Regions from separate parts of the Streptomyces sp. NPDC004609 genome, predicted to be linked through region 1. Evidence: riboswitches for the same ligand, from Rfam matches in the RefSeq annotation. Region 1 holds a riboswitch; each other region holds the start of a gene.

Region 1 (5,282 bases):
AAGGTCTACGAGCGGGCCGAGGGCGCCTACTTCTGGGACGCGGACGGCAACGATCATCTCGACATGCTCGCGGGCTTCGGGGTGATGGGCCTGGGCCGGCACCACCCCGTCGTACGCAAGGCGCTGCACGATGTCCTCGACGCCTCACTCGCCGACCTCACCCGCTTCGACTGCCAGCCCCTGCCGGGGCTGCTCGCGGAGAAGCTGCTCGCGTACAGCCCGCACCTCGACCGGGTGTTCTTCGGCAACAGCGGTACGGAAGCCGTCGAGACCGCGCTGAAGTTCGCCCGGTACGCCACCGGCAGGCCGAGGGTCCTCTACTGCGACCACGCCTTCCACGGCCTGACCACCGGATCGCTCTCCGTCAACGGCGAGCAGGGCTTCCGGGACGGGTTCGCCCCGCTGCTGCCCGACACCGCCATCGCCCTCGGCGATCTCGCGGCCCTGGAGCGGGAGCTGGGGCGCGGTGATGTGGCGGCCCTGGTGGTGGAGCCGATCCAGGGCAAGGGCGTCCACGAGTCCCCACCCGGCTTTCTGCGCGCCGCCCAGGAACTGCTGCACCGCCACAAGGCCCTGCTGATCGCCGACGAGGTGCAGACCGGCCTCGGCAGGACCGGTGACTTCTACGCGTACCAGCACGAGGACGGCGTGGAACCCGACCTGGTCTGTGTGGCGAAGGCACTGTCGGGCGGCTATGTGCCCGTGGGGGCGACCCTCGGCAGGGACTGGATCTTCAAGAAGGTCTACTCGTCCATGGACCGGGTCCTCGTCCACTCGGCGAGCTTCGGCTCCAACGCCCAGGCGATGGCCGCCGGGCTCGCGGTGCTCTCCGTGATCGAGGACGAACAGATCGTCGCCGGCGCCCGGGCGACGGGCGAGCTGCTGCGCGCCCGGCTGGCCGCACTCGTCGACCGCTACGAGTTCCTCCGCGAGGTACGGGGGCGCGGCCTGATGATCGGCATCGAGTTCGGGCGGCCCGAATCGCTCCGGCTGCGGAGCCGGTGGGCCATGCTCCAGGCCGCCCGGAAGGGACTCTTCGCGCAGATGGTCGTGGTGCCGCTGCTGGAGAAGCACCGGATCCTCACCCAGGTCTCCGGCGACCATCTGGAAGTGATCAAGCTGATTCCGCCGCTGACGATCGGTGAGCGCGAGGTGGACCGGTTCGTCTCCGCCTTCACCGCGGTCATGGACGACGCCCACGCCGGTGGCGGACTGATGTGGGACTTCGGCAGGACGCTGGTCAAACAGGCCGTCGCTCACCGCTGAGGGACCGCTGGACGGATTGCGTCCGCAAAAATTGCCTCTGGGGTAAGAAATTTGCCTCAGGGGCATTTTCCTGGCGCAATGGTCTTATGCAGAGTCCTCCCGGGGGCCACCCCCCGGACCCCCGTTCTCCTGCCGGAGAAGCGCCCGTGGAGCTGCCCGACGTGGCGCCCCGGCTGCGCGATCTGCGCCGCCGCCGCGGCCTCACGCTGGAAGCCGCCGCACTGCGCGCCGGTCTTTCACCCGCGCATCTCTCCCGGCTGGAGACCGGACGCCGGCAGCCGTCGCTGCCGATGCTGCTCAGTCTCGCCAGGATCTACGGTACGACAGTCGCCGAGCTGCTGGGCGAGCTGGCACCCGAGCACGACCCCGTGATCCGGGCCGGCAGCCGTGAGCCCTCCGAGGCGGACGGCTGGACCTACCACCAGGTCGGCGGCCCCGGCCGGGCCATGCAGGCGCTCCGGCTGATCGTCCCGTACGGCGCCCAGGGCGATCTCGTCCGGGTCCACCCCGGTGAGGAATGGCTCCACGTCCTCGACGGAAGGATCCGGCTCAGCCTGGGGGAGGCCGTGCACGAGCTCGGTCCCGGGGACAGCGCGCACTACGACTCGCTCACCCCGCACCGCATCGCGGCGGCCACGCGCGACGGCGCCGAGATGCTGTTCGTCCACACCCTGATCCAGAGCCCCGACATCCATCCGCACTTCTGACCCCGGCCCCGTCCCCATGTCCGGCCCCGCCCGCGCCGCCGGGGGAACCGTGTCCGCCGCACGGTTCCCCCGGCCGGCCGGGGGAGGTCCGGGCGCGGGCCGTCCGCCGTATCCCACAGCCGCAGACCGACGAAGGAAAGAGAGGCCGACGATGTCGGAGACACCCGCCGTATCCGAAGGATCCGCCCTGCCCGAGCAGCAGGGACAGACAGCCGCCGGGAAGGAGAACGGAAGGTTCCCCCGGGGAATCTGGGTCCGTCTCTTCGCCTATCTGATCGCGGGCCACGTGTTCGCCGGATTCCTCTACCTGCTGTTCGAGGTCGGCTCCAAGTAGCGGTCCCCCCCCGCCTCACCCCTCGTCGAGGAGGCGCGCCCGCAGCCGCTCGCGCGTCTCGGGGCCCACCCGCAGCCCGTCGGTGAGATACCGCTCGGTGGTGCCCCAGGTCGCCTCGATCGCGTCGAAGGCGGAGTGCAGATACTCCCGGCGCGCGTCGAAGAGAGGGCTCAGCAGCTCCATCACCTCGGGCGACATCCCGGCCGGGGAGTTGTCCTCGCGCCGGACGAGATAGCGGCGGTGAGGATCGTTGGACTTCAGATAGTCCGCCTCGATCGCCTCCCGCTCCACGCCGACCGCGAGCAGCGAGACGGCGATGGACAGCCCCGCGCGGTCCTTGCCCGCGGCGCAGTGCATCAGCGCCGGCACACTGTCCTCGGCCAGCGCGTGCAGAATCCGGCTGTGCTCGCCGGTGCGCTGCGTGATGATCACGCGGTACGACGCGGACATCCGGTCGGCCGCCTTCCCGTCCGCCAGGATCGACCGCAGCTGGCCGAGATCGCCCCTGCGGACCATCTTCCAGAACTCCGCGCCGTCGGCCGGATCGCTGAGCGGCAGATTCAGATTCCGTACACCCGGCAGTGCCACGTCCGGGCCCTCCAGCCGCATGTCGGCGGCATTGCGGAAGTCGAAGATCGTGTGCAGACCCAGCCCGGCGAGGAAGGACGCGTCGCTCTCCGTCGCGTGGGCGAGATGACCGCTGCGGAAGAGCCGTCCGTGCCGCACCGTCCTGCCGTCCACGGTCGGCAGCCCGCCCACATCGCGGAAATTGCGTACTCCGGTCAGTTCCGGCTCGGTCGGCGGGACCAGCGGCAGCTGCTGCGTCACGAAGGCTCCTGAGGGTCACTGCCGTCGGCGCCGCTCGCCGACTGTGGCGTGTTCTCGACGATACGACATCGATTCCTCGGGAAATCACCTTGTCCTTTCCCGGTGAGGCCGTCGCCGGGTGGCTCGCCTTCTGATGATTTATGTGTGATTTTGCTCTATTTTGTTGGCTGCCGTGCCCATGGGGAGCTGTATGAGGTCGGGGTGACGGGGTGGGCGGGCCTGCCGGAGGTGATGGGGAGGTGGTCACGGGCCCGTCCGAGCCGGCACTCCGGCGGGTGTCGCGGTGGCCGCCGGATGACCGTGCCGTCGTCGGCCGGTCAGAGGGCGGGTCGCGGCGGGGTCCGGGGCGTGTGGGTCCGGAGTGGCGGTGGACGCCCTCTCCCGAGCCCGGAGGTCTTCCCGGAATGCCCGTGGCCGGCTCATGTCCGAAGTGCCCGTACCGCCATGGGAGTTCGGATCACAGGCCGGACCGGGAGCTCCGGAAGCGGGTGAAAGGCCCCCCCGATCGGCTTCTCCGCCGGATGCGACATTGCCTTCATGTGCTTTTACGTATACGCCGGATGGCTCGGTGCCGGAAGCGTTCGCGGCGATCGCATGCGACGCCTCGACCGGAACCCGGGTCGCGACCGTCGGCGCGGTCGGAACTTCTGCGGGCGCGTTCCCCGGGCAGGGGTGGGTCATATTGTCTCGGTGAACGGCAAATGACTCGACGTCGACGATATCGCCCGAAAAGTGATGGGAAGTTGAACTGCCCGGTGCGGTATGCGTGACCTATAGGGCCTTCTGGTCTTTCTGTCCTAATTGAACCCTTAGGTATAACGTGCCCTGTCTCTAGGGGAGATGGTTCCCGCTCGTGAGCAGGATCATATTCGTGACGGTGTGTGGCCGTGCCGGAAAGAGGAATTCGGCCGCCCACCGGGAGTTGGCGGAGCCGGGTCGACGGAGGGTGACCGGGTATTCGTCGCCGGAAAGATCCGGGTCACCGATCGGGAAAAGGTCGGCTTGTTCCCCTCGGCGCGACCGGTCTACGGTCACGGCAGTTCGGACGGAACGCCTAGTCCTGCCGCCGTCCGGAATTCCCACCCACCCACGCGTGGCAGGAGCGGGGGACCCAGGTAGTACGCCGATTCCGGAGTTCCGGACGGCTTGGGGTGAAGTCGCGCTGCCGCGCGGCCGGGCATCTCCAGCCCTAACCCGACAGCTCACCTCGCAGGCGCCGGAGAGGAATGCGTCATGCCCAAAAAGGGTAAGCACCGCCGTATTACGTCCAGCCCCCTCACCCGTGGCTTCGTCGCCGCGGGTACGGGTGGCGCGGCCATCGCCCTTCCGCTGATGGGCGCGAGCGGCGCCCACGCGGCGGAGCAGTCGGCTCCCGTCACGGCCGCCTCGGCGGCCGTCCCCGCCCAGGCGGCCGCCGTCCCGGCGGCCCAGCAGCCCGCCGCCCCGGTGACCTACCGCGTCGTGGCGGGCGACTATCTGTCCAAGATCGCCGCGGACCACCACCTCAGCGGCGGCTGGCAGAAGCTCTACGCCGACAACCGCGAAGCCGTCGGCGACAACCCCTCGCTGATCCACCCCGGCCTGGAGCTGACGCTCGGCGCCAAGGCCAAGGCCAAGGGCGACGCCCCGGCCAAGGCCGAGACCCGCTCGGAGCCCCGCGCCTCGCGGGACGACGCCCGTGAGAGCGCCCCCGCCCCGGCCGCGCGGACGGAGGCCGCCCCCGACACCTCCGCGTCGGCGGGCTCGGTCGAGGCCACCGGCGACGACGCCGCGCAGAGTGCCCCCGAGCAGAGCGCTCCGCAGGCCGGCGGCGGCTACACCGCCCCGGTCGCGTCCGCCAACATCAGCACCCCGTACCGCGCTTCGGGCTCCATGTGGTCCAGCGGCTACCACACCGGTGTCGACTTCACGGCCTCCACCGGCACCAGCATCCGGTCCGTCGGCCCCGGCACCGTCGTCTCCGCCGGCTGGAGCGGCTCGTACGGCAACGAGGTCGTCATCAAGCACACCGACGGCACCTACTCCCAGTACGCCCACCTCTCCTCGCTCTCCGTCTCCTCGGGCCAGAGCGTGAGCGGCGGACAGCAGATCGGGCTCGCCGGCTCCACCGGCAACTCCACCGGTCCGCACCTGCACTTCGAGGTGCG
Region 2 (5,282 bases), on a different contig from region 1:
CCGGCCTCGTCGACGGTGTCGTGGTCGCCGGTTTCACCGCGACCGGCTTCGCCTTCACCGAGAACATCCTCTATCTGGGCACCGCGTTCGACGAGGACCAGGACGCGGGCTCGTCGGGCTTCGCCTCGGTGACCGCGGCGACCTTCTTCGTACGGATCGTCATGTCCCCGTTCGCGCATCCGCTGTTCACGGTGCTGACCGGTCTGGGCTTCGGATTCGCCGCCATGGCGGCGCGGCGGGCGAGAGTCCGGCGAATCGCGCTGCCGCTCGCCGGGCTCGCCCTGGCGATCGGCATGCACGCGCTGTGGAACGGCTCGGCTTCGCTGCTCGGCCCCTGGGGCTTCTATGTGGTGTACGGGGTGTTCATGGTCCCCGTCTTCGGACTGCTCACCTGGCTGACGATCTGGTCCCGGCAGCGCGAACTGCGCACGATCTCGGCCCAGCTGCCCGCCTACGCGGCCGCCGGCTGGCTCTCCCCCACCGAGCCGCCGGCCCTGTCGTCGATGAAGGCCCGCAAGACCGCGCGTGAGGTGGCCCGGCGTACGCACGGACCGGCCGCCGCGCACGCGGTGTCGGAGTACCAGCGGTTCGCGACCTCGCTGGCGTTCCTGCGCCACCGGGCCGAGCGGGGTGCCGCGGACCCGGACTTCACCGAGCGGGAGCAGGAACTGCTGCACCACATGTGGCAGCGCAAGGACTGGGCGGGCCCGGCGCTGACCTACGCGGCCCGCGCGACCGGACGGGTCCGGGTGCCGCCCCCGCACCGCGACTACGAGGGGTACAACCCCTACCGCGCCTGAGTACGGGCGCCCCCACGGCTCGTACCGGAGGGGCCGAGGGGCGGAGGCGCGCGTACGGACCGGCAGCCCTGACACCGGGGGGTGGGCGCCAGGGCTGCCGGAGTTCGGTGATCCGGACCTCTCCGCGATCCGGGCCTCTCCGCGATGCGGACCGTCCGCGTGGTCCCGACCGGCTCCGCGGTCCGGATGGTCCGGGCAGTCCCGTACAGCTCGGCCGGTCCGGCGGTACGGGGTCGCCGAGGCGCGGGCCCGCCCGTCCCGGACAGCAGGCCCGCCCCCTGCACGGACACGAGCCACGAGCACGGCACACGCACACGGACCCGAGGACGGAGGCGGGGTGGTAAGGGCCCGCCCGGTCGGAACCCGCCCCCGGAACCGGAGGAAGGGAATCCCTCGCAGGATCAGATGGCGAGGCCCTTGCTCCGCAGCCAGGACGCCGGGTCGATCGTGCTTCCGCCGGGGGTCTTGACCTCAAGGTGCAGATGGGCGCCGGTCACATTGCCGGTCGCTCCGACGCGGCCAATCGTTTCTCCCCCGCCGACCTTCTGGCCCGCGCTCGCGTTGATCGACGACAGGTGCGCGTACAGCACCTCCGTACCGTCGTTCAGCTCCAGCACGATGCGGTAGCCGTACGAGCCCGCCCAGCCCGCAGCCTTGACGGTGCCTCCGGTCACGGCTTTGACGGGGGTGCCCGACGGGGCGGCGAAGTCGAGGCCGGTGTGCTGGCCCGAGGACCAGAGCGAGCCCGACTGGCCGAAGGTGGAGGTGATCGTGTACGAGGAGGTGGGCAGCGAGAAGCTCTTCGCGAGCTTGGCGCGGCGTGCGGCCTCGGCCTTGGCCTCCGCCTTGGCCTTCGCTTCCGCCTCGGCCCTCTTCTTCGCGGCCTTCGCCTTCGCTCTGGCCTCCGCCTCGGCCTTCTTCGCCTCGGCGGCGGCCTTCTCGGCCGCTGCCTTCTCCGCGGCGGCCCTCTTCTCGGCGTCCGCCTGGGACTGCTGCTGCTCGGCCTGCTGAAGGATGCGGGAGCGCAGGGCCTCACCGGCGCCCTGGGCCCGGTCGCCGGTTTCGGCACCGTCGGCCGTCTCGGCCTCGCTGCCGCCGATGGTGCCCATCGCGGCGAGCGCGGTGCCGCCGTCGCCGGAGTCCTCGGACGGCTTCAGGCCGTCGGGAAGGTTCTCCGCGATGCCGTCGGGGAGGGTGATGGCGACCGCGGGCTTGTTCTGCGCGGTGGCGATACCGCCCGCGCCGACCGCCGCGATCACACCGACGCCGAGCACCGTGGAACTGCGGGCGAGTCCGCCCCGCTGCTTCATCACACGGTGCCGGCCGCGCACCGGACGGACGGTGTCCTCGGTGGGGTTCCACTCTCCGAAGGACCGTTCGGCCCCTTCTGGGCTGAAGACGCCGGACCTGGCAGGTGCCTCCGGGGCAGGACTGTTGGACGCCACTGAGGCGTACTCCTTTCCTTCCTTCTCGCCTACCGGGTTAGCTGACGGGTTCGGAGCAGGAAGGTCTCCTACGAGTTCCTCCGCAGGGTGCGAAGGCGCCCGATTCACCCCAAAAGGTGGTTCCCCGGTTCCCTTGCGGGATTCGGCGCACGCACGCGGTGCCGCCCTGACGACGGCTGGGACAACCGCGTTGCGTTATCGAACGTTAATAGACACGGGGACCGGATTCCAAGCTGTTCCGGTTGATCGTTCGGGACCGCGCGCCGGACCAACCAGGACACAAGCGACCGGAGTCGGGCGACTCGATGGCCGCTCGGCCGACATCACACCGCTGAGGGTTCGTCACATTCCGAAGGGGCGGCCGTACTTCACTACCCACCGTGCGGGGGCCGGGATGAGAGCAGTCTCATGAAGGTGTTGCCCGCCTCTCATCACGGCGGACCGTCCGGCGCTCCCGGCTGTGGGACAACCGACATCGTTCTCCGGCGTGTCGGCCGACGTTCACCCGCCCGGGTGACCGCCAACAGTGCCATGTCGTCCGTGGCGCCGCCGCCCGTATGCCGGCGTACGTCGTCGACCAGGGCGTCCAGCAGCTCCCCCGGACCGGGAAAGATCCGGCCGGTGAGCCGGACAGCGGGGTCGTAGAAGTCCCCTGCCGCGTCCCGGGCCTCGGAGAGCCCGTCCGTGTAGATCAGCAGCGTGGACCCCACCGGAAGGGGATACTCCTCAGCCCGGTCCGGCCACTCCCCCAGTTCGCCCATGCCGAGCGGCAGCGCGTACTCACGCGGCGCGAGCGCGTCCAGCCGGCCGTCGCCGCGCAGCATCAGCGGCTCGGGATGACCGCGGTTGACCAGGCGTACGGCCCCCCGCCCCCGCGGAAACTCCGCGAGTACGGCCGTGGCGAACCCCTCGAAGGTGTCCAGGCTGCCCCGCCGCTTGGCCTCACGGACGAGCGCTCGTTCCAGTCGCTCCGCGACACCCTCCAGCGAACTCTCCTGCTCGGCCGCCTCCCTGAACGCGCCGATGATCACAGCCACCGTCTCGACGGCCCCCAGCCCCTTCCCCCGTACGTCCCCCACCACCAGCCGCACTCCGTACGGGGTGTCCTGTACGGCGTAGAGGTCACCGCCGATGAAGGCGTCGGCGAGCGCCGCCTCGTACCGCGCGGCGATATGGAGCCCGCCGATCATCTCGGCGGGCGTGGGCAGCACGGCGCGCTGGGCTGCCTCGGCGATGACCCGCGCCGAGGCGAGCCGCCGCCCGCTGCGGCGCACGACCCGGTTGATGAGTAAGGCGAGCAGCGAGACGGTGACCACGGTGGTCAGTTCGGTGTATCCGGCGGACTGCGTGAGTGTGTTGTCGTACAGATGCAGCGACAGCTCCGCGAGGGACGCCGTGATCCCGGTCAGCAGCGTGTTGATCCAGGAGAAAAAGGGGGCCGCGACCAGCGGGGCGGCGGCGAACAGCGGCACACCCGTGTAGTACGCCGGGGTCAGGAGGTCGTACGTCACCCCGCCCACGATCATCAGCACCGGCAGCATGCGGAGGAAGCGGCGGGCACCGTATCCATTGCGCTGCTCCACGTCCGCCAAGGGTGCACTCCTCCCCGGTCCGCCCGCGCGGCAGCGGCCCGGTACCGCGCCCCCTCCAGGCTCGCCCGAACCCGGCCGGGGAGCGAGCCGCCATCGGCCGAATGGGGTACGGGTGGCTGCCGGGCGTCCGCGGGGCCCGGCCGGACACCCCCGCCGGACGCACCCTCGGCCCCTGCCGCGCGTGTCACACATCGAGGGCCCGGTGGTGCGGGGGCACGGGCCGGAGCGCGGACACCGGTCACGCGCCGGGGGCGGGCGTCGGTCTGCCCGCCGCGGGATACGTGCCGGATGCCGGGAGGCACGTCGACCGCGGTCGCACACCGACGGGTCCCGGGACACGCCGATGGCCCGGCACTCTGACGAGTGCCGGGCCATCGGCGTTCAGTAGCGGGGACAGGATTTGAACCTGCGACCTCTGGGTTATGAGCCCAGCGAGCTACCGAGCTGCTCCACCCCGCGTCGGTGAACACCACCCTACGCCATCCGGAGCAAGATCCACTCCCATTTCGACGCGGTGGCCCCTGAAAGCCGGAGTTCGGCCCGGAAAACCGGTGATCAGTCGCTGAGGTGGCGCTCCCCGTACACCGCCATCGCGTCCCGGACGAACGCGGCCGTCCCCTCCCCGTACTTCTCGTAATGGACGCCGAAACGCTCGTCGGCGACGTACATCTCACCGAGCCCGATGAAATGCCCCTTGGTCAGCGAGCCGATGCCGCCCGTCGACGCCTGCCACTCGTACATCCGGCCGGTGATCGCCTGCGCCTCGTCGCTGTCGGCGGACCTGCCGTCCTTCAGGGCCAGGGCGTAGTCCTTCGCGATCGCCTCGTGCGCCTCCCGGTGGTCCCGCTTCTGGTGCTCGTCGAGCGAACGCCACCAGCGGTCTCCCCGCTCGTACGCCTCCCGGCCCCAGCTCTCGGTCACCTCCCGCTCGTACCGCGAGTGGTCGAAGCCGTCGAACACTTCCTCGGCCATGAGTTCCTCTCCCTTCCCGGTCTTGTGGAGAGTGGTCCGCACCGAGGCGATCTGCCGCCCGATGCGCTCGCGCTCCTGCTCCAGGAGCCGCAGATGGGCCCGGAGCGCGGCGGACGTGTCCTGCTGTCCTTCGAGCACCTCGGCGATCGCGGACAGTCCGAGACCCAGCTCGCGCAGCAGCAGAATCCGCTGAAGGCGCACGAGCGCGTCCGGGCCGTAGTAGCGATAGCCGTTGCCGCCGACACGGCTGGGTTCCAGCAGCCCGATGTCGTCGTAGTGCCGCAGGGTCCGGCTCGTCGTGCCGGCGCGGCGGGCAATTTCCTGGATCGACCACTCCATGCCCTGAACGGTAGATCTTGACGTCGCGTCAAGGTCAAGTGGCGCACGCGAACGGGTGGAAGGGAACGGTCCGGGCAGGGCAGCGAACCGGTCTCCGGGCCCGGTTCACGGGCCCGCCCGCAGGTCAGGGCTCC
Region 3 (5,282 bases), on a different contig from region 1:
TGGGCCGCCTGCAGGCCCATGCCGATGAAGTTGGGCACGGGCTTCCTGGCGGGCTTCTCCCCCGCGTCCCCGGCGGGCTTCGCCGTGACGGTCCTGGTGACCGTGGGCGCCGGTGCCGCCTTCGCCCCGGCGACGGCAGGCGCCGTGACCGTGGCGGTGACGGTCGGCGCGGCCTTGCTGTCGCTCGCCGTTTCGGTGCCGCCGTCCCCGGCCGCACCGATGCCGGTGCCGATGAGGAAGAGGAAGGCGCCCGCGGGGATGACGATGCGCTTCCGCGCCCACCCCGGCCCCTTTCCCGGCGGTGGCCCTCCCGCGGGCTGCCCGCCCCACTGCGTCGTCGGTTGCTGGTGCGGTTGCTGACCCCAGCTCATGGATCCCCCCAAAGGATGATTGCCGAAGGCTTGACCGTAGTAGTGCCGAATCACCGTGAGCGCCACGTACTTTCCAGTAGTGACGCAGTTGTGATCAATCGATGGAGAAGCCGTGTTGCTCCTTCGGCACCAGTCGCCTCCACTCACAGCAGAACGTGCCCTGACCATGCATTTCTCCCTGGACGCACAAGACATCCCTCCCTCAAAGATCTGTACGTCCTGTACATTTTTACGGAAGCGCCGCCACCGGCGGCGCATCGAGGAGAGGTATGCCATGAACAGCCGCCGCGTCACCCGCTACGTCCTGCCCCAGTTCACGGAGCGCACCGCCCAGGGGACCCGCACCCTCGATCCGTACGCGAAGCTGCTCGACGAGCGGATCGTCTTCCTCGGAACCGAAGTCGACGACACCGCCGCCAACGATGTGATCGCGCAGTTCCTCCATCTCGAACACGCGGCGCCGGACCGGGACATCTCGCTGTACATCAACTCCCCCGGCGGCTCGCTCAGCGCCATGTCCGCGATCTACGACACCATGCAGGTGGTCACCTGCGATGTGGAGACGACCTGCATCGGCCAGGCCGCGTCCACGGCGGCGCTGCTGCTCGCCGCGGGCACACCCGGAAAGCGGTTGGCGCTGCCCGGGGCGCGGATCGTCGTCCGGCAGCCCTCGCTCGACGAGCCGATGCGGGCCATGCCGTCGGATCTGGACATCGCGGCCCGGGAACTGCTGCGGCTGCGCACCCTGCTCACCGGGCTTCTCGCGCACCACACCGGCCGGACGGTGGAGCGGATCGCGGCCGACCTGGAGCGGGACACGTTCTTGGACGCCGAGGCCGCCAAGGAGTACGGACTGGTGGACCACGTCATCGCCACCCGCAAGTCCTCGCTCGCCGCCCGCGCCGCGGGGTGAGGGCGTCGTGCTGCTCCCGGAACTGCCGCCGCTCCCCGCGTTGACCCGCGCCGAGAGCGAGTTCGTCGACAGCTATCTCGAAGTCGTCGACATGGTGGGCCGGATCAATCCGGCCCGATCCACCCACACCTATGGCGCGCTCCGCGCCGCGCAGGCACTCGTCGGCCGTGCGGTCGCACTGCGGGACGCGCTGGCGCTGATGCACGCGCGGGGCGAGAGCGACGTCCACGCGGCGACGCTCGTCGAGGCGTTGAGGGTTCTCGACGGCGAAAAGAGGGCATTCCGGACCGCTCTTCCACCGGATCCCGATCGCTGAAGAACTCACGGACAGCCGTCAACCGCCAGTGGAGTACCAGTAGAGGTCCCCCAATTGATGTAGTCGCTTCCCGGCTAGCGACTACGGTCGAGTTGCGCATCCCCACCGGCAAGCAAACGGAACGCCTTATTCCTTTGCTGGTACGGGCCTCTTCGGCCGTCGAGTTCCGATGCCTGTAGACGGCACGTCCACCCGAACAGCCCATTCGTGTTGAAACTCACATATCGCCGTTTTGGCTCGGAAATCCACCTGCCCGTAGGTCAAGATCCCTGGGACGACAAGCCCCCGTCACCTCGGCGGGGCGGTCCGGACGGACGCCGAGTCCTGCCGCTGTTCCGGATGACTGGTCGACAGGAGTGCTTCGGCAGGAGTGGAGGACCCGAGTATTACGGGACAGCCGGATCCGTCCGGATCTGTTCCTCGGGGTGAAGCCGCGCCAGCGGCCGGGCACCTTCGTCCGCCCGAACCCGACAGGTCATCCTTCACAGGCGGCTGACGAAGGGTTGCGCATGAGTGCGCAGATGAACGTCCCGTTTCTGATCAGCCGGGCGGGCGCCGTATCGGCCCTGACCCTCGCCGCGCTCGGCGGCTCCCTGCTCGTGCCGGGCGGCACGTCCGAGGCACAAGCGGCCACGGCACACGCGGGGAAGGCGCTTCAGATCGCGGCCTCGAAGAAGGGGGCCCCGTACAAGTACGGCGCCACGGGCCCCTCACGCTTCGACTGCTCGGGGCTCACGCTCTACTCGTACAAGAAGGCGGGCAAGAAGCTGCCGCGGACCGCCCAGCAGCAGTACAACTCGACCCGCAAGGTCTCGGCGTCCAGCCGGCAGGTGGGGGACCTGGTCTTCTTCCACTCGGGCAAGAGGGTCTACCACGTGGGCATCTACGCCGGAAAGGGAAAGATCTGGCACTCCCCCAAGACGGGGTCGTGGGTGAAGCTGGACAAGATCTGGAGCAAGAGCGTCTGGTACGGACGGGTGCGCTGACCGCCTGCCGTCAGAGCCGTACGCCGGTCGCCGGGAGTTCCCCGGTGGCCGGCGTACCGGCGTGAACGCGCCGAATTCCGGGGGCTCCCGGGGACGTACGAGCACCTGCTCGGCTCCCCTCCGCCCCGGGGCCGACGGCCTCCCGGGGACCTGCGGAGAGCCTGCGCGCCCCGCCCGGGCCCCGGCGCCCGGCCCCACCCGCGGGGCGAACGCCGTCAGCCGGCCTCCGAACCGCCGCGGCCGGATGGGACGGTGATCAGTTCCGTACCGCCGCGGTCCACGGCAGGGCGATCCACACGGTCTTGCCGCCCTCGGCGGTGGGGGTGACCGAGAGCCGCCCGCCCGACTGCGCGGTGAGGCTGCGGATGATGACCATCCCCCGCCCGTTGTCCTGCCGTACCGCCGCCGGCAGCCGCTGGGGCCAGCGCGGGTGACTGTCCGTCACCCCGATGCGCAGTTCCTCGTCCCGCTCCAGCGTCAGATCCACCGTGAAGGTGGGCGACTGGCCGAAGGTGTGCTGGACCGCATTGGTGGTGAGCTCCGAGACGATCAGCCGGACCGTGTCGACGGTCTCGCTGTCGGCGGGCAGACCCCACTCGGAAACGACATCGGTGACGTACCTCCGTGCCACCGGCACCGAAGCGGGATCGCTCGGCAGAGTGATGGATGCTTCCTGTAGATCTGCCATGGCGACGCTGTCCCTTTCCCACCGCGGCCGTGCTCCGACTTCGTAGCGGATGGAGTGCGCTGGGCGGCCACGGATTGCGCTTCGCGCCAGACTGCCACTCATCGCGCCGCCGCGAGTGGCGATCCACCAAGATATGCATATATCTGTCGCTCGAAGCGGTGAACTCTGCCGCGCGAAACCGCGTTTGGACCCACACTCACAACTCTGTCCGACGGTCCGCCGCGACCGGCCGGAAGGCCGGTGCCGGACCGTGGATCAACCGAGCGGAAGGAATCCCCGATGCAGCACGGCCCCGCGGTGCGCCGCCGCAAACTGGGCGAAGAACTCCGCAAGCTGCGCCATGCGGCGGGCCTCACCAGCCGCTGCGCCGGAGCGCTGGCCGGCTGGCACCAGTCGAAGGTGAGCCGGATCGAGACCGGGGCCAGCGGTGTCAAGGCCGCGGACGTCCGGCTGCTTCTCGATGTGTACGAGGTGGACGACCCTCACCTGCGGACGCTGCTGGAGACCCTGGCGGGCGCGGCCGGGGGCAACGGCACTCCCTGGTGGCACGCGTACCGGGGACTGCTGCCGCCCGAGTACCGCGACTTCATCTCCCTGGAGGCGCAGGCGTGCTCGGTGCGCACGCTGGAGACCTCGGTGGTGCCGGGGCTGCTCCAGACCCCGGCGTACGCGCGGGCGGTGACCCGGGCGACGCTGGAGGAGTTGCCCGATGCGACCGTCGAATCGCTGGCGGAGGTCCGGATCACCCGGCAGGCGGTGCTGCGCGCGCGGGAGCCGCTGAAGCTGCGGGTCGTCCTCGACGAGGCCGCGCTGCGGCGGCAGGTCGGGGGGCCGCGGGTGATGCGGGAGCAGCTGAGGGAGCTGGTCCGCTCGGCCCGGCTTCCGCACGTACGGCTCCAGGTGCTGCCGTTCTCCGTCGGCGCTTATGTCGGACTCGCCAACTCTTTCGTTATCTTCTCCTTTCCGAACACTTCTGATCTGGATGTGGTCGTTCTTGACCACTTGACGAGTAGCCTCCATCTGGAGCGGGCAGAAGACCTTGAGGTGTACAGCGCCGCCTTCACGACCATGCAGGCGCGTGCCCTGTCCGCGGTGGATTCCTTGGATCTCATCGCCACGCTCATGGATGACGCATAGGGAGGCCCCATGTCCGATCGCCTCGTGCACATCGACCCCGCATCCGCCGACACCGTGTCCGCCGACTCCGCGACCGTCTCTCCCGCACCTCTCGGCCCGGCGTCCGCACCGCTCCCGCACGGCGCCCCCGGGAACCACGACAGCGCCTTAAGGTGGCGGCGCAGCAGCCGCAGCACGGGCATGAACAACTGCGTCGAGGCGGCCAGGCTGCCCGACGACACCCTGGCCGTACGGGACTCCAAGGACGTGTCCCGCCGGCCGCTGCGCATCTCGCCGCGGGCCTGGGACCGCTTCGTGACCACGGTCGGGGCGCGGAGCGTCAGCTGACCGGCGCGGCCTCGGTGAAGGCCCCGGGCGGGGCCGTCCGCACCACGGTCGCGACCGCCCAGCGGGCCTGACGGTCGGTCACATCGGCACGTGCCGTCAGCCGGAGCCGTGAGACGCCGTCCGGGACCGACGGCGGACGGAAGCAGCCGACTGCCAGTCCCTCCGACCGGCAGTCGGCCGCCCAGCGCACGGCGGCCTCGGGCGACGGCGCCCGGACCGAGACCACGGCGGCGTCCGGGCGTACGGCTGTCAGGCCCCCCGACGTGAGCAGGGCGTGCAGGGTCGCGGCGACCGTGCGCACGCGGGCCGCCCGTCCGGGTTCCCGGCCCAGCAGCCGCAGCGCGGCGAGAGCGGCGCCCGCGGCGGCCGGGGCGAGACCCGTGTCGAAGATGAAGGTCCGGGCGGTGTTGACCAGATGGTCGATGACCCGGGCCGGTCCGAGGACCGCGCCGCCCTGGCTGCCCAGGGACTTGGAGAGGGTGAGCATCGCGACGACCCCGGGGTCGCCCGCGAGCCCGGCGGCGTGCACGGCGCCGCGTCCGCC

The links. Region 1 has a riboswitch for cyclic di-AMP ahead of ACFYT4_RS21045 (LysM peptidoglycan-binding domain-containing M23 family metallopeptidase). Riboswitches for the same ligand answer to the same signal wherever they lie in the genome.
Region 2: it holds a riboswitch for cyclic di-AMP, as region 1 does, so the genes downstream of both, ACFYT4_RS33615 (M23 family metallopeptidase) here and ACFYT4_RS21045 (LysM peptidoglycan-binding domain-containing M23 family metallopeptidase) in region 1, are expected to answer to the same signal.
Region 3: it holds a riboswitch for cyclic di-AMP, as region 1 does, so the genes downstream of both, ACFYT4_RS13050 (C40 family peptidase) here and ACFYT4_RS21045 (LysM peptidoglycan-binding domain-containing M23 family metallopeptidase) in region 1, are expected to answer to the same signal.

What each region holds. Positions count from the first base shown of each region.
Region 1 is NZ_JBIALS010000020.1:147,348-152,629, reverse strand. Features, by position in the region: gene ACFYT4_RS21065 (aspartate aminotransferase family protein) at 1-1,266, shown strand, start outside; gene ACFYT4_RS21060 (helix-turn-helix domain-containing protein) at 1,353-1,973, shown strand; gene ACFYT4_RS21055 (DUF6126 family protein) at 2,125-2,307, shown strand; gene ACFYT4_RS21050 (tyrosine-protein phosphatase) at 2,323-3,135, opposite strand; cyclic di-AMP (ydaO/yuaA leader) riboswitch at 4,210-4,364, shown strand; gene ACFYT4_RS21045 (LysM peptidoglycan-binding domain-containing M23 family metallopeptidase) at 4,369-5,282, shown strand, end outside.
Region 2 is NZ_JBIALS010000054.1:11,631-16,912, reverse strand. Features, by position in the region: gene ACFYT4_RS33620 (PrsW family intramembrane metalloprotease) at 1-800, shown strand, start outside; gene ACFYT4_RS33615 (M23 family metallopeptidase) at 1,202-2,245, opposite strand; cyclic di-AMP (ydaO/yuaA leader) riboswitch at 2,257-2,403, opposite strand; gene ACFYT4_RS33610 (PP2C family protein-serine/threonine phosphatase) at 2,677-3,837, opposite strand; tRNA gene ACFYT4_RS33605 (tRNA-Met) at 4,223-4,296, opposite strand; gene ACFYT4_RS33600 (MerR family transcriptional regulator) at 4,393-5,148, opposite strand; gene ACFYT4_RS33595 (RNA polymerase sigma factor) at 5,273-5,282, opposite strand, start outside.
Region 3 is NZ_JBIALS010000010.1:108,026-113,307, reverse strand. Features, by position in the region: gene ACFYT4_RS13065 (PASTA domain-containing protein) at 1-371, opposite strand, end outside; gene ACFYT4_RS13060 (ATP-dependent Clp protease proteolytic subunit) at 646-1,284, shown strand; gene ACFYT4_RS13055 (hypothetical protein) at 1,292-1,600, shown strand; cyclic di-AMP (ydaO/yuaA leader) riboswitch at 1,911-2,106, shown strand; gene ACFYT4_RS13050 (C40 family peptidase) at 2,110-2,586, shown strand; gene ACFYT4_RS13045 (ATP-binding protein) at 2,843-3,274, opposite strand; gene ACFYT4_RS13040 (helix-turn-helix domain-containing protein) at 3,554-4,411, shown strand; gene ACFYT4_RS13035 (DUF397 domain-containing protein) at 4,466-4,738, shown strand; gene ACFYT4_RS13030 (8-amino-7-oxononanoate synthase) at 4,731-5,282, opposite strand, start outside.